One region of the Bacillus sp. KNSH39 genome, then DNA from elsewhere that is predicted to be linked to it. Evidence: riboswitches for the same ligand, from Rfam matches in the RefSeq annotation. Region 1 holds a riboswitch; each other region holds the start of a gene.
The links. Region 1 has a riboswitch for S-adenosylmethionine ahead of ACUL40_RS08785 (hypothetical protein). Riboswitches for the same ligand answer to the same signal wherever they lie in the genome.
Positions count from the first base shown of each region.

Region 2: another riboswitch for S-adenosylmethionine. It lies ahead of metK (methionine adenosyltransferase); the one in region 1 lies ahead of ACUL40_RS08785 (hypothetical protein).
Region 3: another riboswitch for S-adenosylmethionine. It lies ahead of ACUL40_RS21785 (cyclase family protein); the one in region 1 lies ahead of ACUL40_RS08785 (hypothetical protein).

Region 1 covers NZ_JBQXYO010000001.1:1,739,873-1,745,235, reverse strand. Annotated here, with positions in the region: gene ACUL40_RS08800 (ECF transporter S component) at 1-425, shown strand, start outside; gene ACUL40_RS08795 (YwiC-like family protein) at 608-1,330, shown strand; gene ACUL40_RS08790 (hypothetical protein) at 1,361-1,552, opposite strand; SAM riboswitch class I at 1,684-1,782, shown strand; gene ACUL40_RS08785 (hypothetical protein) at 1,883-2,140, shown strand; gene ACUL40_RS08780 (SWIM zinc finger family protein) at 2,403-2,792, shown strand; gene ACUL40_RS08775 (NAD(P)H-dependent oxidoreductase) at 2,816-3,391, shown strand; gene ACUL40_RS08770 (hypothetical protein) at 3,388-3,741, shown strand; gene ACUL40_RS08765 (short-chain fatty acid transporter) at 3,782-5,128, opposite strand.
Region 2 covers NZ_JBQXYO010000001.1:3,141,353-3,146,715, forward strand. Annotated here, with positions in the region: gene ACUL40_RS16065 (hypothetical protein) at 1-80, shown strand, start outside; gene ACUL40_RS16070 (GNAT family N-acetyltransferase) at 152-676, shown strand; gene metK (methionine adenosyltransferase) at 718-1,917, opposite strand; SAM riboswitch class I at 2,087-2,208, opposite strand; gene pckA (phosphoenolpyruvate carboxykinase (ATP)) at 2,437-4,023, shown strand; gene ACUL40_RS16085 (ATP synthase subunit I) at 4,374-4,757, opposite strand; gene ACUL40_RS16090 (hypothetical protein) at 5,037-5,258, shown strand; gene ACUL40_RS16095 (DMT family transporter) at 5,287-5,363, opposite strand, start outside.
Region 3 covers NZ_JBQXYO010000001.1:4,250,941-4,256,303, forward strand. Annotated here, with positions in the region: gene ACUL40_RS21770 (hypothetical protein) at 1-684, shown strand, start outside; gene ACUL40_RS21775 (ATP-binding protein) at 822-2,048, shown strand; gene ACUL40_RS21780 (hypothetical protein) at 2,278-2,658, shown strand; gene ACUL40_RS21785 (cyclase family protein) at 2,687-3,319, opposite strand; SAM riboswitch class I at 3,405-3,517, opposite strand; gene ACUL40_RS21790 (PRK06851 family protein) at 3,667-4,776, shown strand; gene ACUL40_RS21795 (nucleotidyltransferase domain-containing protein) at 4,888-5,363, shown strand, end outside.

The DNA.
Region 1 (5,363 bases):
CTGCAATTGTATTTGGAAGTGAAACTGGTTTTATGATTGGTGCTACAGCAGCAATCGTATCTAATATTTTTTTAGGACAAGGTCCATGGACACCGTGGCAAATGTTTTCGTGGGGCATGATTGGTTTTATAGCAGGTTTACTTCGTAATACATTTTTTATGAAAAAGCTATGGGGGAGACTTCTTTACGGAGTAATTGTTGGCTTTTTATTTGGCTGGATTATGAATTTCTGGGGCCTTCTCGGTTTTATACGAGAAGCAACATGGGAAACTGTCATTTCGTATTATATCGCAAGTTTTTACTTTGATTTGAGCCATGCGATTTCGAATGTTATTTTCTTATTACTATTTAGTACTTCATGGATTACGATTCTTACAAGATTTAAAAAGAAATACGGTATATTAGATGAGCATAACGTGACATAGAAAAGCATACTCATATAAGGTAGGGTCGCGACTTACATATTCGTTTGCCTCTTTCATGCTTCTTACATAATGTAAGGAGCATTTTTTTGTCAAAAAATCGATTCAATATGCATCCGCTATTATATAAAATTATTTGTATAATTGTAGGTGAGAACTTTTTTCAAAAGGGAGGTGTATAGTTAATGAAGTTAGTTATTCCGAAGCAACATGGTGCATGGGCCATGCTTGTTATTCCTTTTTTATTAAGTGTCATACTTGGGAAACCTACTATTTATCATATTCCATTGTTTTTAGCGTGGTTCTTTATCTATTTAGCTACGTACCCATTTCTTACGTACATAAAGCAAAGACGAAAAAAAGAGTTTTTACAAGTTGCCATTATTTATTTTCTTATTGCGTTCCTATTTGGGATGATTTCTTTATTATATGAGTGGCGAATTCTTTTATTCGTAATAGTAATGATTCCATTATTTATAGTGAATATGTATTACGCTCGTCAAAAAAATGAAAGAGCACTATTAAATGATATTTGTGCGATTATTGTGTTTTGTATCGGTGGGTTAATTAGTTATTCCTTTTCAATGAAGCAAATCGATCATACAGCATTATTCATTGCGCTTATTTCATTTTTATACTTTTTAGGTAGTACGTTCTATGTGAAAACGATGATTCGTGAAAAAAATAACCCGAAGTATCGTCTTATATCTTGGGGATATCATATCGTATTAACGATAATCATATTTGTGATTAATCCGTGGTGTTCTCTTATTTTTATACCAAGTGTCATTCGAGCAATTGTGTTGTATGGCAAAAAAATTTCTATTAAAAAAGTAGGAATTTTAGAAATTGCTAATTCTGTATATTTTTTAATCATAACGGCAATAATTATGAAGTATGCCATTTGAAAAAACTTCCCATCAATTGATGGGAAGTTTTTAATCTTTTTCTAAAATGTGAACGGTGTACTCGCAACGTTGAATAGCTTGTTCAACAGCATAAAGTGATTGTTCAATACGAGCGCGATTAAAATCTTTTTCAACTGTTTCGAGCGCTTCTTCTAAACAATTTTTAGCTTCTTGTAATGATTGAAAAGAATCTTGTACATATCCGCGAGCATTTTGATGCATTTCATAATCCTCCTTGCATGTTCGTATATGGGTAGTATGAACAGTAAGGAAGAAAATATAATTTGTTATATTTATTATATTTGTTTGACAATTAAAGTGGAATTACGTATAGTAAGAATTAAGTGAATATTTTCTTATCCAGAGAGGTGGAGGGACTGGCCCGATGAAACCCAGCAACCGCGATGCAGGTGCTAATTCCAGCAGAACATATTTGTTCTGGGAGATAAGACGAAGATATATACGTAACTTCTTCTTATCGGAGAGGTTTTTTTATTGCAAAAAAACCGATTACGAAAATTTATATTAAGAAGAAAGGGGTTGCGCATTACTGTGACACTCGAAAAATACGTAAAACTGCGTAGTACAGTTTATGAATATATGATAGAGCAAGATAAGCCGATATCATTGTTAGATATTCAAGAACATATCGTTTCGCATCATGAAGGAAAATTCACGAAAAAGATGTTGCATCAATTTTATTTATCAAGATTATTAGACGAACTAAAACTGGATGGGAAAATTACATTAGCTGATGAATATCTCTATGCTGAAAAAGGGGTATTGTATAAGGCGAGAAAAGGGAGCTAAGCTCTCTTTTTTTCTTAAAATAACGGAGTATGTAGAGTAAAAGACTGCTAAAGCAGCCTGATACAGGGAATGGTGTTGAGTGTGTAGTGTCAAAAATTGAATGTGCCTGAAAGAGGCAATTCATATCGGCTGCAAATGAAAAGAGACACCTTCGCCGAATAGGTGTCAGTCGTTTTGTCACGTAGACTTGCTACTTAACAGTAATTAGAATAACATGCAGGATTTTTGAAGTCAAAAGGGAATTAAAGGAAGGGGTACAATTATGTACGCTTACTTATTAAAAGATATAACGAAATGGATCCCAAAGTACATTGTAGATAAGGGATATGAATATTATGAAGGTGGGCATGTAGAAGATGTTGAAATACAAGATAAAAAAGTGTTTGCTTTCGTTACTGGAAATGCAAGGAATTATGAAGTAGTTATCGATCTCGAAGATTTTTCAGAAAGTAACTGTGAGTGTCCCTATGAAAATTATTGTAAACATATGGTGGCAGTTGTTTATGATATGCAAGGTGCTGGTGAGAGTGCAGTTAAAGAGAAACTGAAAGATTTAGAAAAAGAAGAGTTACTTATATTATTAAATCGATTGTTGCAAAGTTCGAAAAACGTACAAATTGTAGAGAAGTTATTAAAGAAGGAGAAACTTTAACGTATAGAGGGAGTTGTTTTGTAGTGAACGTACTAATTATATATGCTCATCCTAACCCTTCAAGTTTTAACGCGGCGATTTTCAATCATGTGCAAAAAGGACTACAGGAAACAAATCATTCAGTTACCGTACTTGATTTATACAAAGAACAATTTGATCCAGTCCTCGTATTTAATGAAGAGAAGAAAAGACGCGATTTAGTAAATGAAGAGGAAACAGCTCGGTATAGAACGTTAGTAGAAGAAGCAGATACACTTCTATTCATCTATCCAATATGGTGGTGGGGGATGCCAGCAATTTTAAAAGGATTTATCGATCGTATTTTCGTAGCTGGATTTGCTTATAAATATGAAGGGGCTCTGCCGAAAGGATTATTGCAAGGGAAAAAAGCATGGGTTATTAATACGTTAGACTCGCCTCTATGGTACGTCGCATTGTTATATCGATCAGCAGATTGGATTATGATGAAGAGAGGTATTTTACGTTTTTGTGGCATTCGCGATATAAAACGGTCAGTGTTTCAATCTGTGAAAACGAGTAAAGTATCAAAGCGTGAGAAATGGTTATTACAAATAGAAGAAAAGGCTCGTGCATTATGAATGAAGTCGATCGTATTATAAACTGTGTTCAGTATGATGGCGAACTTTTTCGGAAGTATGTTACGTGTTTACTTCAATTGAAAAAATGCAGCGAAACATTTCAGCAAATTCAAATAGAGTTAAGAAATGATTATTTAATAAGAGGAATTTGTGAAAGAGAAGTTGATCAGGTAGTAAGGGGAAGTAAAGAATATGAAACATATTTTCTTCCTAAAGCGTTACAGTGGAATTTTTTGAGGGAACATCCACACCTGATCGGAAAAATTTGCGAAGATTTTTTTGCATTTGAGTCATTACATCTTACGGAGTTAGAGTGGGAGAAGATTATAAATTGCGTGGGAAATAAGTGATTTATTATGTAAAAAAGCTAGTATAAAACTAGCTTTTTGTTTAAATAAATAAGAAACATAGACTAATGATAAAACCCGCATATAGTAAGTTCACAACACAAAATCCCATAATGTCACGAGCACCTAAACCAGCTATCGCTAATGCTGGTAATGCCCAGAAAGGTTGAATTAAATTCGTCCAAGCATCGCCCCATGCAATTGCCATTGCTGTTTTTGCAGCAGGTACACCAAGTTCAGCGCCAGCTGGAATCATAATTGGTGCTTGCACAGCCCATTGACCGCCACCAGATGGAACGAAAATATTAACGATACCAGCACTTAAAAAAGTAAAGAGCGGGAAAGTTGATTCGTTTGAAATGCTAATAAAGAAATTAGAAATAGCTCCTCCAAGTGAAAGTCCTTCACTATTTGCTCCAATCATCATGCCCATAATTCCTGCGTAAAACGGAAATTGAAGTAAAATGCCAGAGGCACTTTTCGTAGAGTCTGAAAAAGCGCGAATATACTGAATCGGAGTGCGGTGGAAAATAAGTCCAGCAATTAATAACATAAAAATCACGATATCGAGAGTAAGATTAAATCCTTTCGTATAAAAGTAATTGAAAATATAAATGAGACCTAACAATCCAACGCAAAGTGTAATAATAATGCTATTTTCCATCTTTTCAGCGAACGTATTTTTTTCTACTTCTTGAGCAGCAGCTTCTTCATGGAACACGCTAGGATCTACTGTAATCGTATGTTTTTCATCTGGGTGCATCGCTTTATTAATGAGAGGCATCGTAATGAGAAAAATAATAACTGGAACGAGAGCGTATGGTGAGAATAACGTTTCTGTTATTGGAATCGCCTCTTTAATACTTCCAGCAGTCGTTTTAATTAACGTTTCACCGCCTGTTGCTAACGTAAGAGGGATAGAGGCAGAAAGACCGGCATGCCAAATGAGAAATCCAGAGTAAGAAGAGGCGATTGCTAGTCTATAATCTAATCCGTCCAGCTGCCTTGCCACTTCTTTTGCGTATAAAACAGATACAACAATTCCAAAGCCCCAGTTTATGTATGCACCGAGTAAACTTACAATTGAAATGGCAATAATGCCTTGTCCAGTTGTTTTTGGTAGTCTGGCAGCTTTCGTTAATCCTTTTTTAATAAGAGGAGCATTTGCTAAAGCAGATCCAGTCACGAGTACAAGTGCCATTTGCATAGAAAAGGCGAGGAGTCCCCAAATTCCATTACCCCAGTGATTAATCATTTCTACAGGTGTTTGGTGAGTCGCAAACATACCAAAGAAGATAACGAAAACAGTTAGTAAACATGATAAAATAAACGGTTCTGGTAAGAAGCGTTGCACTAAGGCGACGCAACCATTTGTAAAGGAACGAAACAAAATAGATCAACCTCCTTATGTATATGTATTACAATTATTCGAGGTTGTTTAGGAGATAACCTTCAATGTAAAGAAAATTCAGATATTTACAGAGTGGTAATTTATTGATAGATTGATATAGAGCCTCGTATCAAATTCTGCTTTTAATATACTAGAAGAAAAACGGTTGGAAATGGGGTAGCACTTATAGGGATAGTATAGAGAAAGGTTACTAGCTGGCTTCAAAGCAACTGTT
Region 2 (5,363 bases), 1.4 Mb from region 1:
TAGTAAGCATTATATTCGCGACACTATTTTTACTAAGTAGTGCATTTTGCGCAGGTAAAGCACGTCAAATGAAAGGTTGATTACATATGTTCCAGAAGAAATCAATCCTTTGTAAATCATGTGAAAAGGAAATACAAAAGGAGGACTTACATTGTTTGAATCAAACCGTATCCAGTTACGAAAGTTTTCCGAAGATGATATTCTAACATATTATAAATGGCATAATGATATAGACGTTATGAGTTCAACTACTCTCACTCTTGATAAACCTTCCCTTCAAGACACAGAAAAACTTTGCCAGCAATTTATTCATTCTTCGGACTCTAAGAGCTATATCATTGAAGAAAAATCTACGCATCTTTCAATTGGTATTACTTCTTTAATTCATATTGATTCGTATAATCGAAACGCTGAATGTATTATTGATATTGGTAACAAGGATTACTGGGGGCAAGGTTATGGGAAGGAAGCTTTCACCTTATTATTGGATTATGCATTTTTAGAATTAAATTTACATCGCCTTTCTTTACGAGTATTTTCTTTTAACGATAGAGCAATTAAATTATATAAATCACTCGGTTTTCAACATGAAGGAACTTGTAAAGAAGCTATATTCCGCAATGGCAATTGGCATGACATTGAACTCTTCGCTTTATTCCAACGTAATTATAAATAAAAAAAGCTTTGCGCTCACCGCGCAAAGCTTTTTTTCATATATTATAGACCAGCTTGCTCTTTTAAAGCTGCTGCTTTGTCTGTACGTTCCCATGATAGATCTACATCAGTACGTCCAAAGTGGCCGTAAGCTGCTGTTTGTTTGTAAATTGGGCGACGTAAGTCTAGCATTTTAATAATACCAGCTGGGCGAAGATCGAAGTTGTTACGAACTAGCTCTACTAGTACGTCTTCAGATACTTTACCAGTGCCGAATGTATCAACTGAAATTGATACTGGTTGTGCTACACCGATTGCGTATGCAAGTTGTACTTCTGCTTTTTCAGCAAGACCAGCTGCTACGATGTTTTTCGCAACATAACGAGCTGCATATGCTGCAGAACGGTCAACTTTCGTTGCATCTTTACCAGAGAATGCACCGCCACCGTGGCGAGCGTATCCACCGTAAGTATCAACGATGATTTTACGTCCTGTTAAACCAGCATCACCTTGTGGTCCACCAATTACGAAGCGGCCAGTTGGGTTAATGAAGAATTTCGTTTCTCCATCCATTAATTCTGCTGGTACTACAGCTTTAATTACGTGCTCTTTTAAGTCGCGATCGATTTCTTCCCATGTAACATCTGGGTGATGTTGTGTAGAAATTACGATAGTATCAACACGTACTGGTTTACCATTTTCATCATACTCAACTGTAACTTGCGTTTTTCCATCCGGACGTAAGTATGATAATGTATCATCTTTACGTACTTCAGTTAAACGGCGAGCTAATTTGTGAGCAAGCGAGATTGGAAGTGGCATTAACTCTTGTGTTTCATTACATGCGAAACCAAACATTAAACCTTGGTCTCCTGCACCAATTGCCTCAATCTCAGCGTCAGTCATTTGACCTTCGCGTGCTTCTAGCGCTTGGTCAACACCCATAGCGATGTCAGCAGATTGCTCATCGATAGATGTTAAAACTGCACAAGTTTCTGCATCGAATCCGTATTTTGCGCGTGTGTAACCAATGCCTTGAATTGTTTCACGAACGATTTTTGGAATATCTACGTAAGTAGAAGTCGTAATTTCCCCCGCTACCAATACTAAACCAGTTGTTACAGTTGTTTCACAAGCTACACGTGCATTTGCGTCTTTTGATAAGATCGCATCTAAAATTGAATCAGAAATTTGGTCACAAATTTTATCTGGATGTCCTTCAGTTACAGACTCAGATGTGAACAGATGACGTTTTTTTGTCATGTGGTAAACCTCCCTACAGTAATTGTATATATTGTACGGAACTCATCCTTAATTTGCCACAAACTGCGACATACATTTATTCTCCCACACAAGCATACAGAAAAACCTTTCCTACTTTACATAGAGGAAAGGTTTAATTTGCTACTTGCATACTGCTTTTTGCCCTTCGCTCTTATCGTTCGAGACCTGTAGCCTCGCACAGGTTTTAGCACCTATTCACCTGTATTTACCACTACAAGTGAGGTTGCTGGGCTTCATCGGGCCTGTCCCTCCGCCAGCTCGGGATAAGAGAGTATCCGTCCCAACCTATACTAAAGAAATGATATTCATTTGTCAATTAATATTCACATTTTCCTGAAAGTTTTTCTCAATACGCCTGAAATGAAATATTAATAGGGAAATAATGCATTCACACAAACAAAAAGAAATAAATAGTATACATTATTTATATAATTGTGTTATACTCTTGTTGGGGATTACGAGAAATATTTCATTAAATGAAAAGGATGGTATATAAATATGAGTACTGTGAATGTCCAAATTGGTTTACACGAATTATTGAACGGAAGCAATGCACAGATTCAACTAAGTGTTCCGCAATTAGTGGAAAAAGTATTAATGCGAAATGAAGGGAAATTAACTTCGACTGGTGCCGTTTCTGCTTCAACTGGAAAATATACAGGACGTTCTCCTAAAGATAAATTTATTGTGAAAGAAGCATCGGTTGCTGACAAAATTGCTTGGGGAGCTGTGAACCAACCGATTTCTGAAGAACATTTTAATAAATTATATACTAAAGTTTTAGAATACTTAAAAGAAAAAGAAGAGTTATTCGTCTTCAAAGGATTTGCAGGCGCTGACCGCAATTACCGCCTACCAATTCAAGTTATTAACGAATATGCATGGCACAATTTATTTGTACATCAATTATTCATTCGTCCAACTGAAGAAGAATTAACAACTCATGAATCAGAGTTCACAATTGTTTCTGCACCGAATTTCAAAGCTGATCCAGCTGTTGACGGTACAAACTCTGAAGCATTCATTATGGTTTCATTCGAAAAACGTATCGTACTAATTGGTGGTACAGAATACGCTGGAGAAATGAAAAAATCAATCTTCTCTATTATGAACTTCTTATTACCTGAACAAGATATTCTTTCTATGCATTGCTCTGCAAACGTAGGTGAAGAAGGCGACGTAGCACTATTCTTCGGTTTATCTGGAACAGGTAAAACAACATTATCTGCTGATCCAAACCGTAAACTAATCGGTGATGATGAGCACGGTTGGTCTGATAACGGTGTATTCAATATTGAAGGCGGTTGCTACGCGAAATGTGTAAACCTTTCTCACGAGAAAGAACCACAAATTTTCGATGCAATCACATTTGGATCTGTTTTAGAAAACGTTATCATTAATGACCAAACACGTATCGCCGACTACAACGATACTACTTTAACAGAAAATACTCGTGCTGCATACCCTATGCATGCGATCGACAATATCGTACTGCCAAGTGTTGCTGGACACCCAAATACAATTATTTTCTTAACTGCTGATGCATCTGGCGTATTGCCTCCAATCAGTAAGTTATCAAAAGAGCAAGCTATGTATCATTTCTTAAGTGGTTACACTAGTAAACTAGCAGGAACAGAGCGCGGCGTTACATCTCCGCAAGCAACATTCTCAACTTGCTTCGGTTCACCATTCTTACCACTTGATGCATCTCGCTATGCTGAAATGCTTGGTGAAAAAATCGAGAAACACGATGCGAAAGTATTCTTAGTAAACACTGGCTGGACTGGTGGCGAATACGGCGTTGGTAAACGTATGAACTTAGGTTACACTCGTGCAATGATTCAAGCAGCATTAAACGGTGAACTTGCGAAAACTGAAACAGCTAAACATGACATCTTCGGTCTTGAAGTTCCACTTCACGTACCAGGTGTACCTGACGAAGTGTTAATGCCTGAACAAACTTGGGCTGATAAAGCTGCTTACAAAGCAAAAGCAATCGAACTTGCAAATGAATTCAAAGCTAACTTCAAAAAGTTCGACAGCGTATCTGAAGACATTATTAACTTAGGCGGTCCAATCGCTTAAATTAAAACTTTTTGTTGGAATAACCCTTTACTCATATGAATAAGTGTCGTGTAACCGTAAAGTTTCGCGTACTCACCGACAAAACCCAATGCGGCTTAACGGTTACACACACTTACATAAAAAAGAAGCTTACGTGAAAACGTAAGCTTCTTTCTATATCTTATATAAAGTGAAACGCTAATCTCTTCATCTGTGACCTAGATTATAAAATTACAGCTTCGAATATATACATTATATCCCTACTCACTACATCTCTCGGGTTTCACATCGTATGGGGCTAAAAAAGGCCCTGACCGCTTCTATTCGTGACTGGATCATCTATTCCATCTAAAAAGAAGTCTTTTATCTTTTTAGCTCTTTGTTAGTTCTTTCTCATCTTTCATGCTATAGTAACCTAAATTCACAACGATTAAGAAATACCCACCCATAATCCCTACTGCAAACGCCCACATAACCATGTGGTGCTCAATTTCGTACATAATAATAGCACCCAAAATGGCAGCTGCAAAACGGTTAAACATACCGAGTGTCGGTGCTTTCGTCTTCTTTACAATACTATCTCCAAGCTTCTCAATTCTTCTGCCTAAAAGCCAAACGCAATACATACTTACAATAAGCCCAATTCCAGCGCCTAAAAAGTGTGCTGAAAACGGTGTTAACATCCAACCTAGTAACAAAATACCTAGTATATAATACGATTGGATTTTAAATGATCTTAGTGACATACTAATCATGCTGTACCTCTCTTCATTCGTTCTTATCTATCCAACAAAAAATTTCTTTCAAATTCATATTCCTTACATTCATTTCATTCAAATTAAAAACAACATAAACAGTATGTTTATGTTGTTTAAATGTTTTTAGAAAATAATATTATACAAGATTTCAAACATCATATTCTCATATTTTGTGACGGTTTTTCAAACTTTTTCCGTCCATTTATGAAAAAAATGATATCAATCTATGAACATACGGATATGATGTAATAAGCACACAAATAAAGGGGGCATCTAATGATTTATTTTTTAATGGCTCTCATTCACCTCATTATCCCTGCACTTATTGGACTTTCATTGTATTGGTACACGAAAAATCATAGCATTTTTTACGCTGTCCTCGGTGTTCTTCTTCCAGGTATTATTCTTATTACACTCTTCCGTATTCCATTTTTAAACTTAATTCCACTTATTACTGCTATCTTGTTTCTCATCTTCTTACCAAAAATAAAAAAATAGGAAAGCAGATCATAGGTGATCTGTTTTCCTATTTTGATATAGGTTCCTCTGCAATAGAATGAACTTTTACTTTCTCCGATTTCACAAACCATAGACCGACAAAAA
Region 3 (5,363 bases), 2.5 Mb from region 1:
ACGTCATTTTTGAATGATACAGCACTTATAAAGCCACATACACTTTATGCTTCATGGGCAGTAGAGCGATTTTTAGATGAAGCAATCTGGAGTTATCCGATGTATATGAGCCATCATCGTCCTCTTTACTTTTATGAAGATGTATATGCTTCAGAGTATAAAGTGAAGTTAGGAGAAAAAGAATTCTATGGTTGTTTAATGCCACATGAGGAAGTATTAATTTTAGGGAAAAACTTTAATATGGAAGTTGGTTTTCTTTACCGAATTAATGAGTATACAACAAATATAATTAGACAGAACTTAGATCAAGTAGAAGATTTATGGAACTGGAATCGTAAAGTGTTTAATCCAGCGGAAGAAGAGGTTGCTGGAGAGGACTTGGTCGGTGTGTTACTCGTTTATGAAAATAGTGAGACATATATGTATAATGTGATGAATAGTAGCCAAGTTTTTCGTAAATATAAAACGAATGCAACGTATTTTCAGGTAGGGTGCGGGATTTATGCGGGCTTGTCCAGTTTACTTTTAGATCAATTTGAACAAGGTGCTTATTACGTTGAGGAGTTGTTATTAAATACAGAAAGTAAGTACGGTGAGTATTTAAATTTATATATGAAGGATTTTGTAATAGGGCATAATAATTTTACGGATGGATTGTTACATGACAGGGTAAGATGGATGTAAGTTGTTACCAAAAGGAAGGAGAGATCTCCTTCCTTTCAGTATTATAAGGTTAAATATTGCCCTGAAAGCAATTTCATACTTATACTTTAAGGAGATAACAATGAAAGTTTTTTGTATCGATCAAGGGGAGTTTTTATATGAATAAATACAAGAGCTTGATTTATGAAGAAAGAAGAGCCTTAAAGGTATTTATATTATTATTTTATATTATATTCTTTTTATATGACGCTATATATTATTTTGTATATCCTGCTATGAATATTAGTGGAACAGCGGTAGGTTGGCCAGAAGGTAGTCTTGGGATAGGTGTGCCTATATTTGTAATAGCATTATTTCCTATTTCTATATATCTTCAAAAAAGAGGGTATGTATATTCTGTAAAATATTTATTTTTATTTGGGTACATGTTTATCAATCTTGTGAATAATTTAATGATTTATTTACGAACGGATAGACCTTTTGAACATGGCAGTATGGTAGAAATGTTATTAATTTTATTTGCCCCGGTTTTCGTGAATAGAAAATACTTTTATTTAGTGTCCTTTAGTGTAATTGGAAAGTACGTATTTTTCACATTGCTATTACAAGATTTAAAAGTGATAATTCCACTTGTTTTATGTGTATTTTATTTCATTATTTCACATTCTTTATTAAAACGATTTCAATCTTATGTAAGAACAGTGGTTGAAATGATGAACAATATGAAAGAGACGGAAAATTTAGCTGTGATTGGGACTATGTCTACAACAATTGCTCATGAAATTCGAAATCCGTTAACAGCGTTAAAAGGGTTTACGCAAATGCAAAAAGAAAGAAATCCAACTGATACGATGAGCTACGACATTATGCTACAAGAAATTGAAAGAGTCAATGGATTTGTTAGTGAATTGATGTTGTTAGGAAAACCAAAGCCAACAAATTATGAAAGGTGTAATATACGAGACATCCTTCTATATGTTGTGCATCTAATGGAAAGTTATGCAACGCAATATAGAGTTAAATGTCATTTACAAGTAGATGGGAATTTACCGGTTATAAACGGTGATGATAAGCAATTAAAACAAGTGTTATTAAATATCATTAAAAATGGAATAGAATCAATGCCAGAGGGTGGAGAAATTCATATCCGTGCATATCAAAAAACGCAAGGACATTTGTGTATTTCTGTTGAAGACCAAGGATTTGGTATAGAGAATGAGAAGTTAGAAAAAATTGGCAAGGCGTTTTACACAACAAAGGAGACTGGTACAGGACTTGGATTAATGATTACATATAAAATTATTAAGGAACATCAAGGGAGTATCACGATCCAAAGTAGTGTAGGAGTAGGAACGAAAGTAGAAATTTTTTTGCCGACCTTTTAATGTATTGGGAGAAAAGATTTTTCAGAAAAGTGTTCTTGTTGTGTAAATATAAACATTTTATAAAATGTTTCAAGAAGGGTTTTTTTTATAAAATACTTCGTTTATAATGGAGGAAAATATCGACATGAGATTGATTGCTCATGTAGCGGTTCAGTAGTGTTATGAAAAGATAAGAAGGGGTGCACACGCATCCTTTTTTCTATGCAGATATTATGAAAGAGGTGGTATGATGGAATTAACATTAAATTCGACTGTATGTTTACACACGATTCAATTTCGAAAAGAGCAAAAGAATTATATTGTAAAAGATACAATTACAGGAGAAAAATATGAAATGCCGCCACTTTGGATTGATGCATTGGCAATGATGCGTGACGGTTTTTTATTGGGGGAAATTGAGGAGAAATTAAAAGAAGAGTATCCATCCGAAGAAGTGAATATGTTAGCATTCACGAGGCAACTGTTAGAACTAGAACTTGTTGAAATGGTAGATGGAGAAGAGATAGCTTGCACAAAGAAGAAAGAGATAGATTGTTTAGCTTGGGTGCGTCCTCGTGTGGAACAATTCTTTCTTAATTTAAATAGAAAATATAGAAGCAAAGACCAGTAGTGGCCTTTGCTTTTTTTATAGGCTATGTTTAAAAAATAACAGCAAATGCTCTTGCGAAAGCACCGTCACTATTTTTAATTTTTAAAGGTGCTGCTGAGAAAAAGAAACGTTTTGCTTCGATAGCATCTAGATTTGTTAAGTTTTCAATTAAGTAAATATCATTCCCTAGTAATATGTGATGAATCGGTGATGTTTCTGTTGTGACTTCATCAGGAGAAATGAAATCTAAACCGATAGATTTTACTTTTAATCGCACTAGTTCTTTAGCTAATTCTTCAGAAAGATAAAATGCTTCCTTCTCATAAGCTTCTGTATTCCATTTTGTGGATAGATTAGAATGAAAAATAACAATATCACCTTCTTTTATGTCAGTATTATGCAATACTGTCTTAGGTAATTTTCGCTCTTGAATATGTGTTACATCTATAAGAACAGCTTCACCTACAAATTGATCCAGCGGTAATTGATCGATGGTCGTTGCGCCTGAAATAAAATGCGCAGGAGCATCACAATGCGTGCCAACATGAACGACAGAATGAAAATCTGTAACTTGATATCCTGATTCTTCAACACTTGTAACAGCTTCTAGTTGTATTTTAGGTGTTCCAGGAAATTGAGACATATTATTTTCAAATGTTTGTGATAAATCAATTACTTTCATTTTACATACCTCCAATATATGTTTTTCAAATAATAAAAAGCTCATCCTTCAGTATCAAGAAAGATGAGCTTTACATGCTAGTTGAGTTTTATCTTCCAAAATGCATTGCATTTTGCAGGAATTAGCACCTATTCAGTTTGTATAAACTGAGGTTGCTGGGCTTCAAAGGGCCGGTCCCTCTGCCTCTCTTGATAAAGAAGTATTCAGTTTTTAAAATCGGAATTTTCCGATAGTTAAATTGTAATTCATTTCCTTTTTGCGTGCAATACAAAATAGGTATTCACCCAAATAAAGCTGCTCGCATATTGTAGCTTATGTAAATAGAATGCTGCGAAGGAGTGAGTGCAGTGACAGGAAATGTATTAAATTATTATGCTGGTGGTAATACAGCTAGGGGATTTCACAATTTATACGAAGAGAATTTAAAAGGATTAGACAGATTATTTATCTTAAAGGGTGGCCCAGGAACGGGAAAATCTTCTTTAATAAAGGCAATAGGTCGTGAATGGATTGAAAAAGGATATGATATTGAATTTTTACATTGTTCTTCTGATAATAAATCGGTTGATGGTGTAATTATCCCAAAATTAAAAGTAGGAATTGTTGATGGGACATCGCCGCATGTTATTGAGCCAAAAATGCCAGGAGTTGTTGAAGAGTATATAAATTTAGGAATTGCTTGGGACTCAGATAAACTAAGAAAGCAGAAGTTAGAAATTGAAAGATTTGTTTCAGAAGCAAGCAAAGCTTTTCAGTCTGCTTACGCACGTTTTAAAGAGGCATTGGTTATACATGATGAGTGGGAGAAGATATATATTGATAATATAGATTTTAATAAAGCAAATGAACTAACCAATCAGCTAATCCAGAAATTATTTGCAGATAAAAGCGGGAGACAATCGCTTGTAAAACATCGTTTTTTAGGAGCTGCTACACCGAAAGGAGCAGTTGATTTTGTTCCTAATTTAACAGAAGGGTTACCACATCGTTATTTTATAAAAGGGCGCCCAGGCTCTGGAAAATCAACGATGCTCAAAAAGTTAGCTAAGGCAGCTGAAGAAAAAGGGTTTGAAGTTGAAGTATATCATTGCGGATTTGACCCGAATAGTCTTGATATGGTTATCGTAAGAGAATTAGGATTTGCAATTTTTGATAGCACCGCACCACATGAATATTTTCCAAGTCGCGAGGGTGATGAAATTATTGATATGTATGCCCTTATTGTTACGCCAGGGACGGATGAGAAATATGCGAAGGAAATTCGTGATGTCTCCATTCAATATAAAGCAAAAATGAATGAGGCGATGTCTTTCTTAGCGAAAGCAAAATCGGTTCGTGATAAATTAGAACGAATTTATATTGCTGCTATGGATTTTTCAATAGTAGATGCATATAAAGAGGAGATTCAAAAAGAGTTTGAACGAATTGCTGCTACTGTAATTGAACAGCAACAATAGACGTTTCATTAGGCTGTCAGTAATTTCTGACAGTTTTTTTAGTATGTAGTAAAATTAATAGTGTATTGTCGAATTTCCAAGGAAATAATCAAAAAATGGAGATGTTATGAAATGAGAGAGAAAATCGAGTTGGAGTTAGAAAGAATTGAAAAAGAGAATGATGTAAAAATTTTATTTGCGGTGGAATCAGGGAGTCGTGCTTGGGGGTTTCCATCGAAAGATAGCGATTATGATGTTAGGTTTGTTTATATACATCCGGTAGAATGGTATTTATCAATTCATGACAAACGAGATGTAATTGAGTATCCAATTAGTGATGATTTAGATATAAGTGGTTGGGATATTAAAAAGGCGTTGCAACTATTCGCGAAGTCGAATCCTGCTTTACTTGAGTGGATTCGATCACCAATTTTTTATTCGAAAAACTCTAATTTTCCAGAACTACTTCAACAGATGAGTGAGAAGAATTTTGATCCAAAAGCAACGATATATCATTATTTACATATGGCTTCGAAAAATTATCGTGAATTTTTGCAAGGTGAGAATGTAAAGCTGAAAAAGTACTTTTATGTATTACGTCCCATTTT